Linked DNA regions of Paraglaciecola psychrophila 170. The protein of the gene in region 1 interacts with the protein of each later gene in a pairwise test. Links are inferred from orthologs where the notes say so. Each region holds a gene or a part of one and is shown on either strand. Other genes may lie near its edges.

Evidence for each region. Proteins that work in one complex are often made in the same cells at the same time.
Region 2: the proteins of secD (region 1) and pheT interact in binary tests that used the Escherichia coli proteins (3 or more experiments, as listed by UniProt). The link is inferred for Paraglaciecola psychrophila 170 from one-to-one orthologs.

What each region holds. Positions count from the first base shown.
Region 1 is NC_020514.1:3,981,193-3,987,140, forward strand. The notes cover bases 454-3,447. They hold secD (protein translocase subunit SecD), read right to left. Parts: upstream 2,876-3,447; coding sequence 1,031-2,875; downstream 454-1,030. Other genes in these bases: secF (protein translocase subunit SecF), read right to left, coding at 454-1,020; yajC (preprotein translocase subunit YajC), read right to left, coding at 2,938-3,273; tgt (tRNA guanosine(34) transglycosylase Tgt), read right to left, coding at 3,317-3,447. Also shown: more of secF, read right to left, coding at 79-453; more of tgt, read right to left, coding at 3,448-4,435; C427_RS17470 (ABC-2 family transporter permease), read left to right, coding at 4,811-5,863. UniProt on the Escherichia coli protein: Part of the Sec protein translocase complex. Interacts with the SecYEG preprotein conducting channel. SecDF uses the proton motive force (PMF) to complete protein translocation after the ATP-dependent function of SecA.
Region 2 is NC_020514.1:2,309,509-2,312,520, reverse strand. It holds pheT (phenylalanine--tRNA ligase subunit beta), read right to left. Parts: upstream 2,693-3,012; coding sequence 308-2,692; downstream 1-307. Other genes in the region: pheS (phenylalanine--tRNA ligase subunit alpha), read right to left, coding at 2,707-3,012; ihfA (integration host factor subunit alpha), read right to left, coding at 7-303.

The DNA.
Region 1 (5,948 bases):
GTGGGATGGATTATCACCACAGAGCATATCGGATGCCAAGCGCAGCTGCTGCGGTGAATTTTATTTTGATTTAGAAGCCTAAACCATAGGCTCTTGGTCAGCGCCTTCTTTCTCTATTTCAGTAGGCATTAAGTCTTCCTTGCTGATACCTAATGTTAGAGCCACTAAGCTAGCAACGTAGATTGAAGAATAAGTACCAATTACCACACCAAATAATAAGGCTGTAGCAAAACCATGAATAGTCGCGCCGCCTACAAAGAACAAAGCAAGCAACACTAAAATGGTGGTCAAAGACGTAATAATGGTACGGTTTAAAGTTTGTGTCAGTGAAATATTAATTATCTCTTCCGGCTCACATTTACGTACCTTGCGGAAGTTTTCACGGATACGGTCACACACTACTATTGTATCGTTGAGTGAATAACCTATTACAGCCAGTACGGCAGCTAGTACGGTTAAATCGAACTCTAAACCTAATACTGAAAATAACCCTAAGGTAATGATGACATCATGCGTTAGCGCTGCGACTGAACCTAGAGCAAAGCGCCATTCAAAACGTAATGCCACGTAAATAAGGATACAAATTAGCGCCACTAGCATAGCAAGTCCACCTTGTTCGGTGAGTTCATCTCCTACACTAGAGCTGACATAAGAACTACCGCGCATTTCTGCACTGCTATCTGCCTCTTTTAATACTTTAATAGCCGCGTCACCTAATTCAGAAGGCTTTACACCTTCTCGAGACGCTAAGCGTATAAGTACGTCTTGGCTACTACCAAAATTCAGAACCACTGCATCATTAAAATCTGATGCTTCTAGTTGTCTGCGAATTTGCTCTAAATCTGCAGTTTGTGTATAACCTACTTCAATTTGAGTGCCGCCAGTAAAATCTAGTCCCCAGTTCAGCTGATTAATGGCCAAAGACGTCAGCGAACCAATAATCAAAAACAGCGACAAAATAGCCGCTGGTTTTTTCAACGACATAAATTTAATAGTTTCTTTCATGTTTAATAATTGCATGTTGCTGCTCCTAAATTGACAGCTTGGTCAGACGTCTACCGCCCCACCATGCATTAACGATGACACGAGTCACAATGATCGCAGTGAACATTGAAGTAATGATCCCGATCATCAAGGTAATAGAGAATCCTTTGATCGGACCTGTGCCTACTGCAAACAAAATCAACCCAACCAGGAAGGTCGTAATATTGGCATCTAATATGGTTGAAAACGCACTATCGTAGCCGTAATGAATAGCTTGTTGCGGACTTCGCCCATCTTTAACTTCTTCACGTATTCGTTCAAATATTAGTACGTTAGCATCTACAGCCATACCCACAGTTAACACTATACCTGCCATACCAGGCAACGTTAGCGCGGCAGCAGGGAACATTGACATAACGCCAATAATCATCACTAAGTTAAGCGTCAAAGCGATATTGGCAACAAAACCAAATTTTTTGTAGTAAATTAGCATAAAAATCAGCACGGCAATAAAGCCATAAACAATAGCTTTTGTCCCTAAGTCGATATTTTCTTGACCTAGGCTTGGACCGACTGTGCGCTCTTCAATAATTTGAATCGGTGCAATCAAAGCCCCTGCTCTTAATAGTAATGCTAAGTCATAAGCTTCTTGCGGAGAGTCTAATCCGGTCGTTTCAAACTGATTTCCGAACACACCGTTGATAGTAGCGACACTAATGACACGCCTTTCTTCTTCAAAAATAAGCTTGTCGTCTGCGTCTCTCTCACCGGTGGTTTTAAATTCAATAAAAACCACCGCCATAGGTTTGCCCACTGCACGTTTAGTGAAGTTAAGCATCTTGGCGCCACCTTTGGAGTCAAGTGATATAGATACCTTGGGCATACCATATTGATCGACACCGCTGTTGGCATCGATAATTGAACTACCGGCCACTATGACTTGTTTCTTAAGTAACTGCGGACCGCCTTTGTCATAAGGTAACAATTCAGATCCAGCAGGCACGCGGCCATTAATGGCATCACGCACGTCATGTTCAAGGTCTACTTCACGATATTCTAGGGTAGCTGTAGCGTTCAAAATTTCTTTGGCTTTGGCTGTGTCTTGAATACCCGGTAGTTGCACAACGATGCGGTCAGGCCCTTGCTTTTGTACTGTTGGGTCAGACACACCTAATTGGGTTACCCTATTACGAATAATAGTGATGTTTTGCTTTACCGCGTAATCGCGAGTCTCAGCTAGTTTTTGATCAGACATATTGGCAAAAATAACTAAACCAGTTCTTTCAACAAACACTAAGTCACGATTACGGTTTTTAAGGAAGAACTCTGCACTATCGAGTGTTTCTTGATCGCGAAAATAAATTTCGACCCCGTCATCCAGTTGTTTTACTGTACGGTAACGAATACCTTCATCACGTAATGCGGTTTTAAAATCTCCCGCCATATCTTGTAACGTTTTAGACAGAGCTGATTTCATATCCACTTCCATTAGAAAGTGAACACCACCTCGTAAGTCCAAACCAAGTTTCATTGGTGTACCACCCAAACTTTCTAGCCAATCTGGTGTGTCAGGTGCCAAGTTCATAGCAACAATATAATTATCACCTAAAGCTTTATCGATTTTTTCGCGAGCCACTAACTGGGTATCAGAGTCCTTCAAACGAATAAGTATTTGATCGTTTTCTAGCACAATACTTTTACTGGATATATTAGCAGCAGCAAGTTCAGCTGTGACTTTTTCGACTACAGCAGCATCAAGAACCGCATTTTTTCCTGCAGATATTTGCACTGCATGATCTTCGCCATACAAATTCGGAGTGGCGTATAAAGCACAAATGCCGATCACGAAGACCACCAAAAAGTACTTCCATAGCGGAGTTTGATTTAACACAAGAAATTCCTTCCGTTCTTCCAATAAAAAAGGGGCTTTACGCCCCTATTCGCTATCTATATTTAGATAGCCTTCATAGTACCTTTAGGCAGAACCGCTGAAACGGCTGACTTTTGAATAACGATATTAGTCGTATCATTCAAGCCAATTTCGATAAAATCTTTTTCATCAGATACTTTTATGATTTTACCGACCATGCCGCCTTGAGTTAACACTTCATCACCTTTACTTAAGGAGGTGACTAAGTTTTTGTGTTCTTTAACACGCTTAGCTTGTGGGCGATAAAGCATAAAGTAAAAAATCAAACCAAACACACCCAGCATGATCAACATTTCAAAACCACCACCGGCTGATCCACCAGCATCTTGCGCGTAGGCATTGGATATAAATAAACTCATAATTTCCCCTAATTTTTGTAAGTTTTAATTGTATTAATGCCAGTCAGCTTTTCAGTTGAGGCACAGGCATATCTTTTAGTGCATAGAATTCGGCAACAAATGCATCGAGTTCGTTAGCGGCAATGGCATCTCGCAAACCCTGCATTATACGTTGATAATAACGTAAATTATGAATTGTATTTAAGCGTGCGCCAAGTATCTCATTACATTTGTCCAAGTGGTGTAGATATGACCGAGAATAATTTTTACAAGTGTAACAATCACATTTTTCATCTAATGGACCAATATCAGTTTTATGTACCGCATTCCTGATCTTGACCACGCCACTGGTAATAAACATGTGTCCATTACGAGCATTACGCGTGGGCATCACACAATCGAACATATCAATACCACGGCGTACCGCTTCTACGATATCTTCGGGTTTACCGACCCCCATCAAATAACGAGGTTTGTCAGCAGGAATTTGATTAGTCGTGTGATCCAGTACTTTTATCATTTCGTCTTTTGGCTCACCAACTGATAAACCGCCTATGGCATACCCATCAAAACCGATATCTTCCAATCCTTGCAACGATACATCACGTAAGTCTTCGTACATACCGCCTTGGATAATACCAAACAACGCAGATGGGTTATCACCATGTTCTTCCTTACTACGTTTTGCCCAGCGCAAAGACAACTCCATAGACACCTTAGCTTCACTTTCCGTCGCTGGATAAGGCGTACACTCATCAAATATCATCACAATATCTGAGCCTAAATCACGTTGCACCTGCATCGATTTTTCTGGTGTAAGAAGGATTTTTTCGCCATTGATAGGTGAACGGAAAGTCACACCTTTTTCAGTGATCTTACGTAAGTCCCCCAAGCTAAACACCTGAAAACCGCCTGAGTCAGTCAGAATAGGTTTGTCCCAATGCATAAAATCGTGCAAATCACCGTGTTGTTTGATGATGTCTGTACCCGGACGCAGCATAAGATGGAAAGTATTGCCTAAACAGATATGCGCACCTGTCTCGTCTAACTCTTCTGGTGTCATGCCTTTTACCGTACCGTATGTACCCACTGGCATGAAAGCCGGTGTTTCGACCACACCACGCTCAAAAATCAACCGGCCACGGCGAGCTTTACCGTCTGTATTATCTAATTCAAATTTCATTAATTATCTCAGCTTACCGAAAAACAGTCCGATGGCGAAACTGGATGCTAATTATGTGCGTACATATTTGAATGCAACGCACTATTTAGCAAGCCATGCTTAAAAACGATGCGAGATTATATACGAATCAGTCTTAGGTTTGAAAACTTATCATCGTTAATTTGAGCTTCATTCGATAACTTAGATACCTGACACGATTTAAACCTTGGAATCAGCAGGTGCATCGACAGTGACATAGGCCTACTCTGCATACACTATTACGAGGACGCAATAAGTTAAACAACACCACTACCAACATCACTAACATAGTGGTTAAAAATCAATTATATTAGATAGCCTTAGTAAAAAGTTAATCATTCACCTTGGCTAAATCACATGATAAACAATCAGTTAGATTACTTAGACAACTCTGAAACAACGCCAAAAACTGAGCCTCCCACGTTCTTCAAGAAATACTGGCCACGTTTGCCAACGCAGATTATTCCTTATCTACGTCACAAGTTTTCACAACTGACTCTATCCCAATGGATGTACTTGTTTGCCTGTTTATTGTTACTGGTTAACGTTGATCAAGACATCAAACAGGACTCTGAATTATTGTGGGTAGGAGCTATTGCCGGAGTGGGGCTGATTAGAGAGCTTTGGCATGTGTTTAATCGCATCTGGGAGCACATGTTAGGTAAAGCCCTAATATTGGTGTTGTACGCCGCAACAGCTAATTTTGCTTTGGCTATATCAGCCCTTAAAATTAATGTTATTACGGGTATCGAACCTGGTCCTTTTATTTTTACATTAGGGTTTGCCACCCTGATTATGCTGCCGTTTTGGCTATTATTGAGCTCCATCATGTTTTTTTCTGTAGCTTTGGTTACTGGCAACTTGTGGCTAGTAATCGGGGTTCTGCTACGTCCATTTGGCGTCAAAATCAAAATACATTGGGAAGACAAAACATTTGTTTTAATTACCATGATACTCAGGCTGATATTGATCCCTTACGTGATCATGGCAATTTTTTTTATGATCGTGCCCTACGCCCAGCAAATAGAGCTGTTTGAACAACCTATTGCAATGCTCAAGAAGTCTTCATCAGACGAGAGACATCAACAAGACAAACTTGACGAGCAAATAGTATTGGGCGAAACAGCGTCTAAAAACGTCAGACTCACCTTCAACAACAGTCCGTTTAACTTACCAGTAGACGAACAAGGTCATATAAAGTGGTTAGACAAATTGATTGCAGGCTTTATTTATCACTTTGAAACGTACCCCAAATCAGCTTGTATAAAATCTGCTCAGCAACGAAGCTTACCCATAGATGAAAATTCTATTTTACTGGTCACTGAAGACGATTCAGCTTTAGGCTATCGGTTCATGGTTGGCCCATGTGTCGGTAATTACTCTAATGTTGAGTCACCTCAAAAAAACTGATAATGGGATATACAAAAATTAACTAAAGTTACATGGCCTTATTCATTAGATAAATCATCAAGTTAATTCTGTCGAATATTATTTT
Region 2 (3,012 bases), 1.7 Mb from region 1 along the record:
CTGCTATTAATCTATTGGCTTTGAACTCTCGACTCTACTTTTAAGTTTTTGACCGGGTCTAAATGTAACCACGCGTCGCGCCTTAATTGGAATGTCTTCTCCGGTTTTTGGATTTCTACCAGGACGTTCATTTTTTTCTCTTAAATCAAAATTACCAAAACCAGATAGTTTGACTTGTTCACCTGATTCTAGGGCTTCACGCACTTCTTCAAAAAAAGTTTCGACTAGATCTTTAGCATCACGCTTGTTGATCCCAAGTTTTTCAAATAAGTGTTCAGCCATTTCGGCTTTGGTTAACGCCATACAATCAGTCCCTCAATGATGCTTTAAACTTTTGCGACAACGTGGCTAAAATACCATCAACTGTTGCCTGAATATCACTTTCTTCTAGTGTTTTAGTTTTATCTTGTAAAATAAGTGAAATCGCTAGGCTTTTCTTTCCTGGTGCAATTCCCTTCCCACGATACACGTCGAACAAGTTTAGGCCAACTAATTGATTTGCGCCAAATTTTTCTATGCAACTCAATATATCTCCTACTACTTTATCATCGTCTACTACGATTGCAATGTCACGTCGATTTGCAGGGAATTTTGAAATTTCTTGCGCTTGAGGTAGTTTTTTTAGCCCTAGAGCATTTATTTCCAACTCAAACACGAAACATCTTCCATTTAACCCTAGTGGCTTTTCAAACTGTGGGTGCACGGCTCCAATCGTTCCTATCAATGTATCGCCAACAAAAACATCAGCAGATTGACCGGGATGAAGTGCAATATGACTCGCACTTTCAAAGCGATACCCCACAACACCAGCGCAATTTAGTAGATTTTCGACGTCTGCCTTCGCATCAAAAAAATCAATTGAACGGCTGACGCTATCCCAATTTTCATCCGCGACTAAACCACATACAACACCACTAATAACAAGTTCTTGTTTTACCCCCGTCTTTTCAGTGCCATCAGGAATAAAACGCAGGCCAGACTCAAATAATCTAACCCGCCCTTGTTGACGTTTTTGATTGTACGAAACAGATTGTAATAATCCTGTCCACAAACTAACACGCATAGTCGACATTTCAGAAGAAATGGGATGAGGTAGCTGCAGACCTTCCAAATGAGGGAATAACAGTGATTGAATTTTTGGGTCAACAAATGAATAAGTAATGGCTTCTTGGTAATCACTCTCGACCAAGATACTTTTAAGATGACTTAACTGTATTTTTTGTTCTTGATGTTGCGACATTTTCAAACTTGCAACAGGTGCAATATCCGGTATCTGGTTGTATCCATATACCCTTGCAACTTCTTCGATTAAATCTTCTTCGATACTGATATCAAATCGATAAGGCGGAACACTGACTTGCCACACTTGCTCCTCAAAAGAAACACTGAAGCCTAAACGTTTAAAGATGTCTGTGACTGTATCGGCAACAATTTCAATACCCAACACTTTTGTTAAGCGACTGTGCCTTAACGATACCAAACGATTATTAGGCACAAAGGCTGTATCTACTGCCTCAATCACTGGGCCCGCTTCACCGCCTACTATATCCAGCAATAATTGGGTGGCTCGCTGCATAGCAATCTGTTGTAACTGAGGATCGACACCTCGCTCATAGCGATGGGATGCATCAGTATGTAAGCCATATTGGCGTGCTTTACCCATAATAGCATCGGGAGCAAAAAAGGCACTTTCAAGAAAGATATCTGTACTTTCGCGGGTCATACCAGAATCTAGGCCACCAAATATACCGGCCATAGCCAAAGCTTTGTTAGTATCAGCAATCACTAGGGTATTGTCCTGAAGTGTCACTTCATTGCCATCTAACAAGGTGAGCTTTTCGTCTTGCTTGGCAAAACGAACAATGACATCACCTTCTAGCTTGTTGTTGTCAAACGCATGCATCGGGTGCCCAAGCTCTAACAACACAAAATTAGTAATATCTACCACAGGGTCAATACTTCTGACTCCTGAACGCCTAAGTTTTTCGACCATCCATAAAGGTGTCACTGCATCTAGATTAATATTCCTGATAACACGTCCTAAATAACGAGGACAAGCTTCAGGAGCAAGCAACTGAATGTTACGTCTATCAGTTATGCTTGCAGCAACTATGGGTACCTGCGGTTCGTTGACTGACGTTTTATTAAGCACACCCACTTCACGAGCTAGGCCTTTAATACCTAAACAATCAGCGCGGTTTGGTGTTAAATCCACTTCAATAGTGACATCATCAAGTTTTAAATAATCTCTAATATCTTCGCCAATTGGCGCGTCTAAAGGTAATTCTAAAATGCCATCATGGTCGTCAGATATACCTAGTTCAGAAAAGCTACACAACATACCAATCGATGGTTGTCCACGTAGTTTAGCCTTCTTGATTTTAAAGTTACCGGGTAATACCGCTCCCACTTTCGCTACTGCTACTTTAATGCCTTGCCGACAATTAGGTGCGCCGCAGACTATATCTAACAGTTCGTCATCACCTACATTGATTTTTGTTACTTGTAATTTATCTGCATCAGGATGCTGGCCACACTCCACCACTTCACCCACCACCACACCAGAAAACTCCCCGGCGACAGCTTCAACACTATCAACCTCTAGACCTGCCATACTCAATTGGTCTGATAACGCATCTGTTGATACAGATGGGTTGACCCATTCTCTTAACCACTTTTCACTAAATTTCATATTCTTGACCCGACCTAATTAAATTGCTTAAGGAAACGAAGATCGTTTTCAAAGAAGGCACGTAAATCATTCACTTCGTAGCGCAACATAGTTAAGCGTTCTACGCCCATACCAAAAGCAAAACCAGTGTAAATTTCCGGATCAATATTGACCGCTTTAAGCACATTAGGATGCACCATGCCGCAGCCCAAAACCTCTAACCATTTTCCATTTTTACCCATCACGTCGACTTCTGCCGAAGGTTCTGTGAAAGGGAAATAAGAGGGACGAAAACGTACTTGCAAGTCTTGTTCAAAAAAGTTGTTTAAAAAATCGTGCAA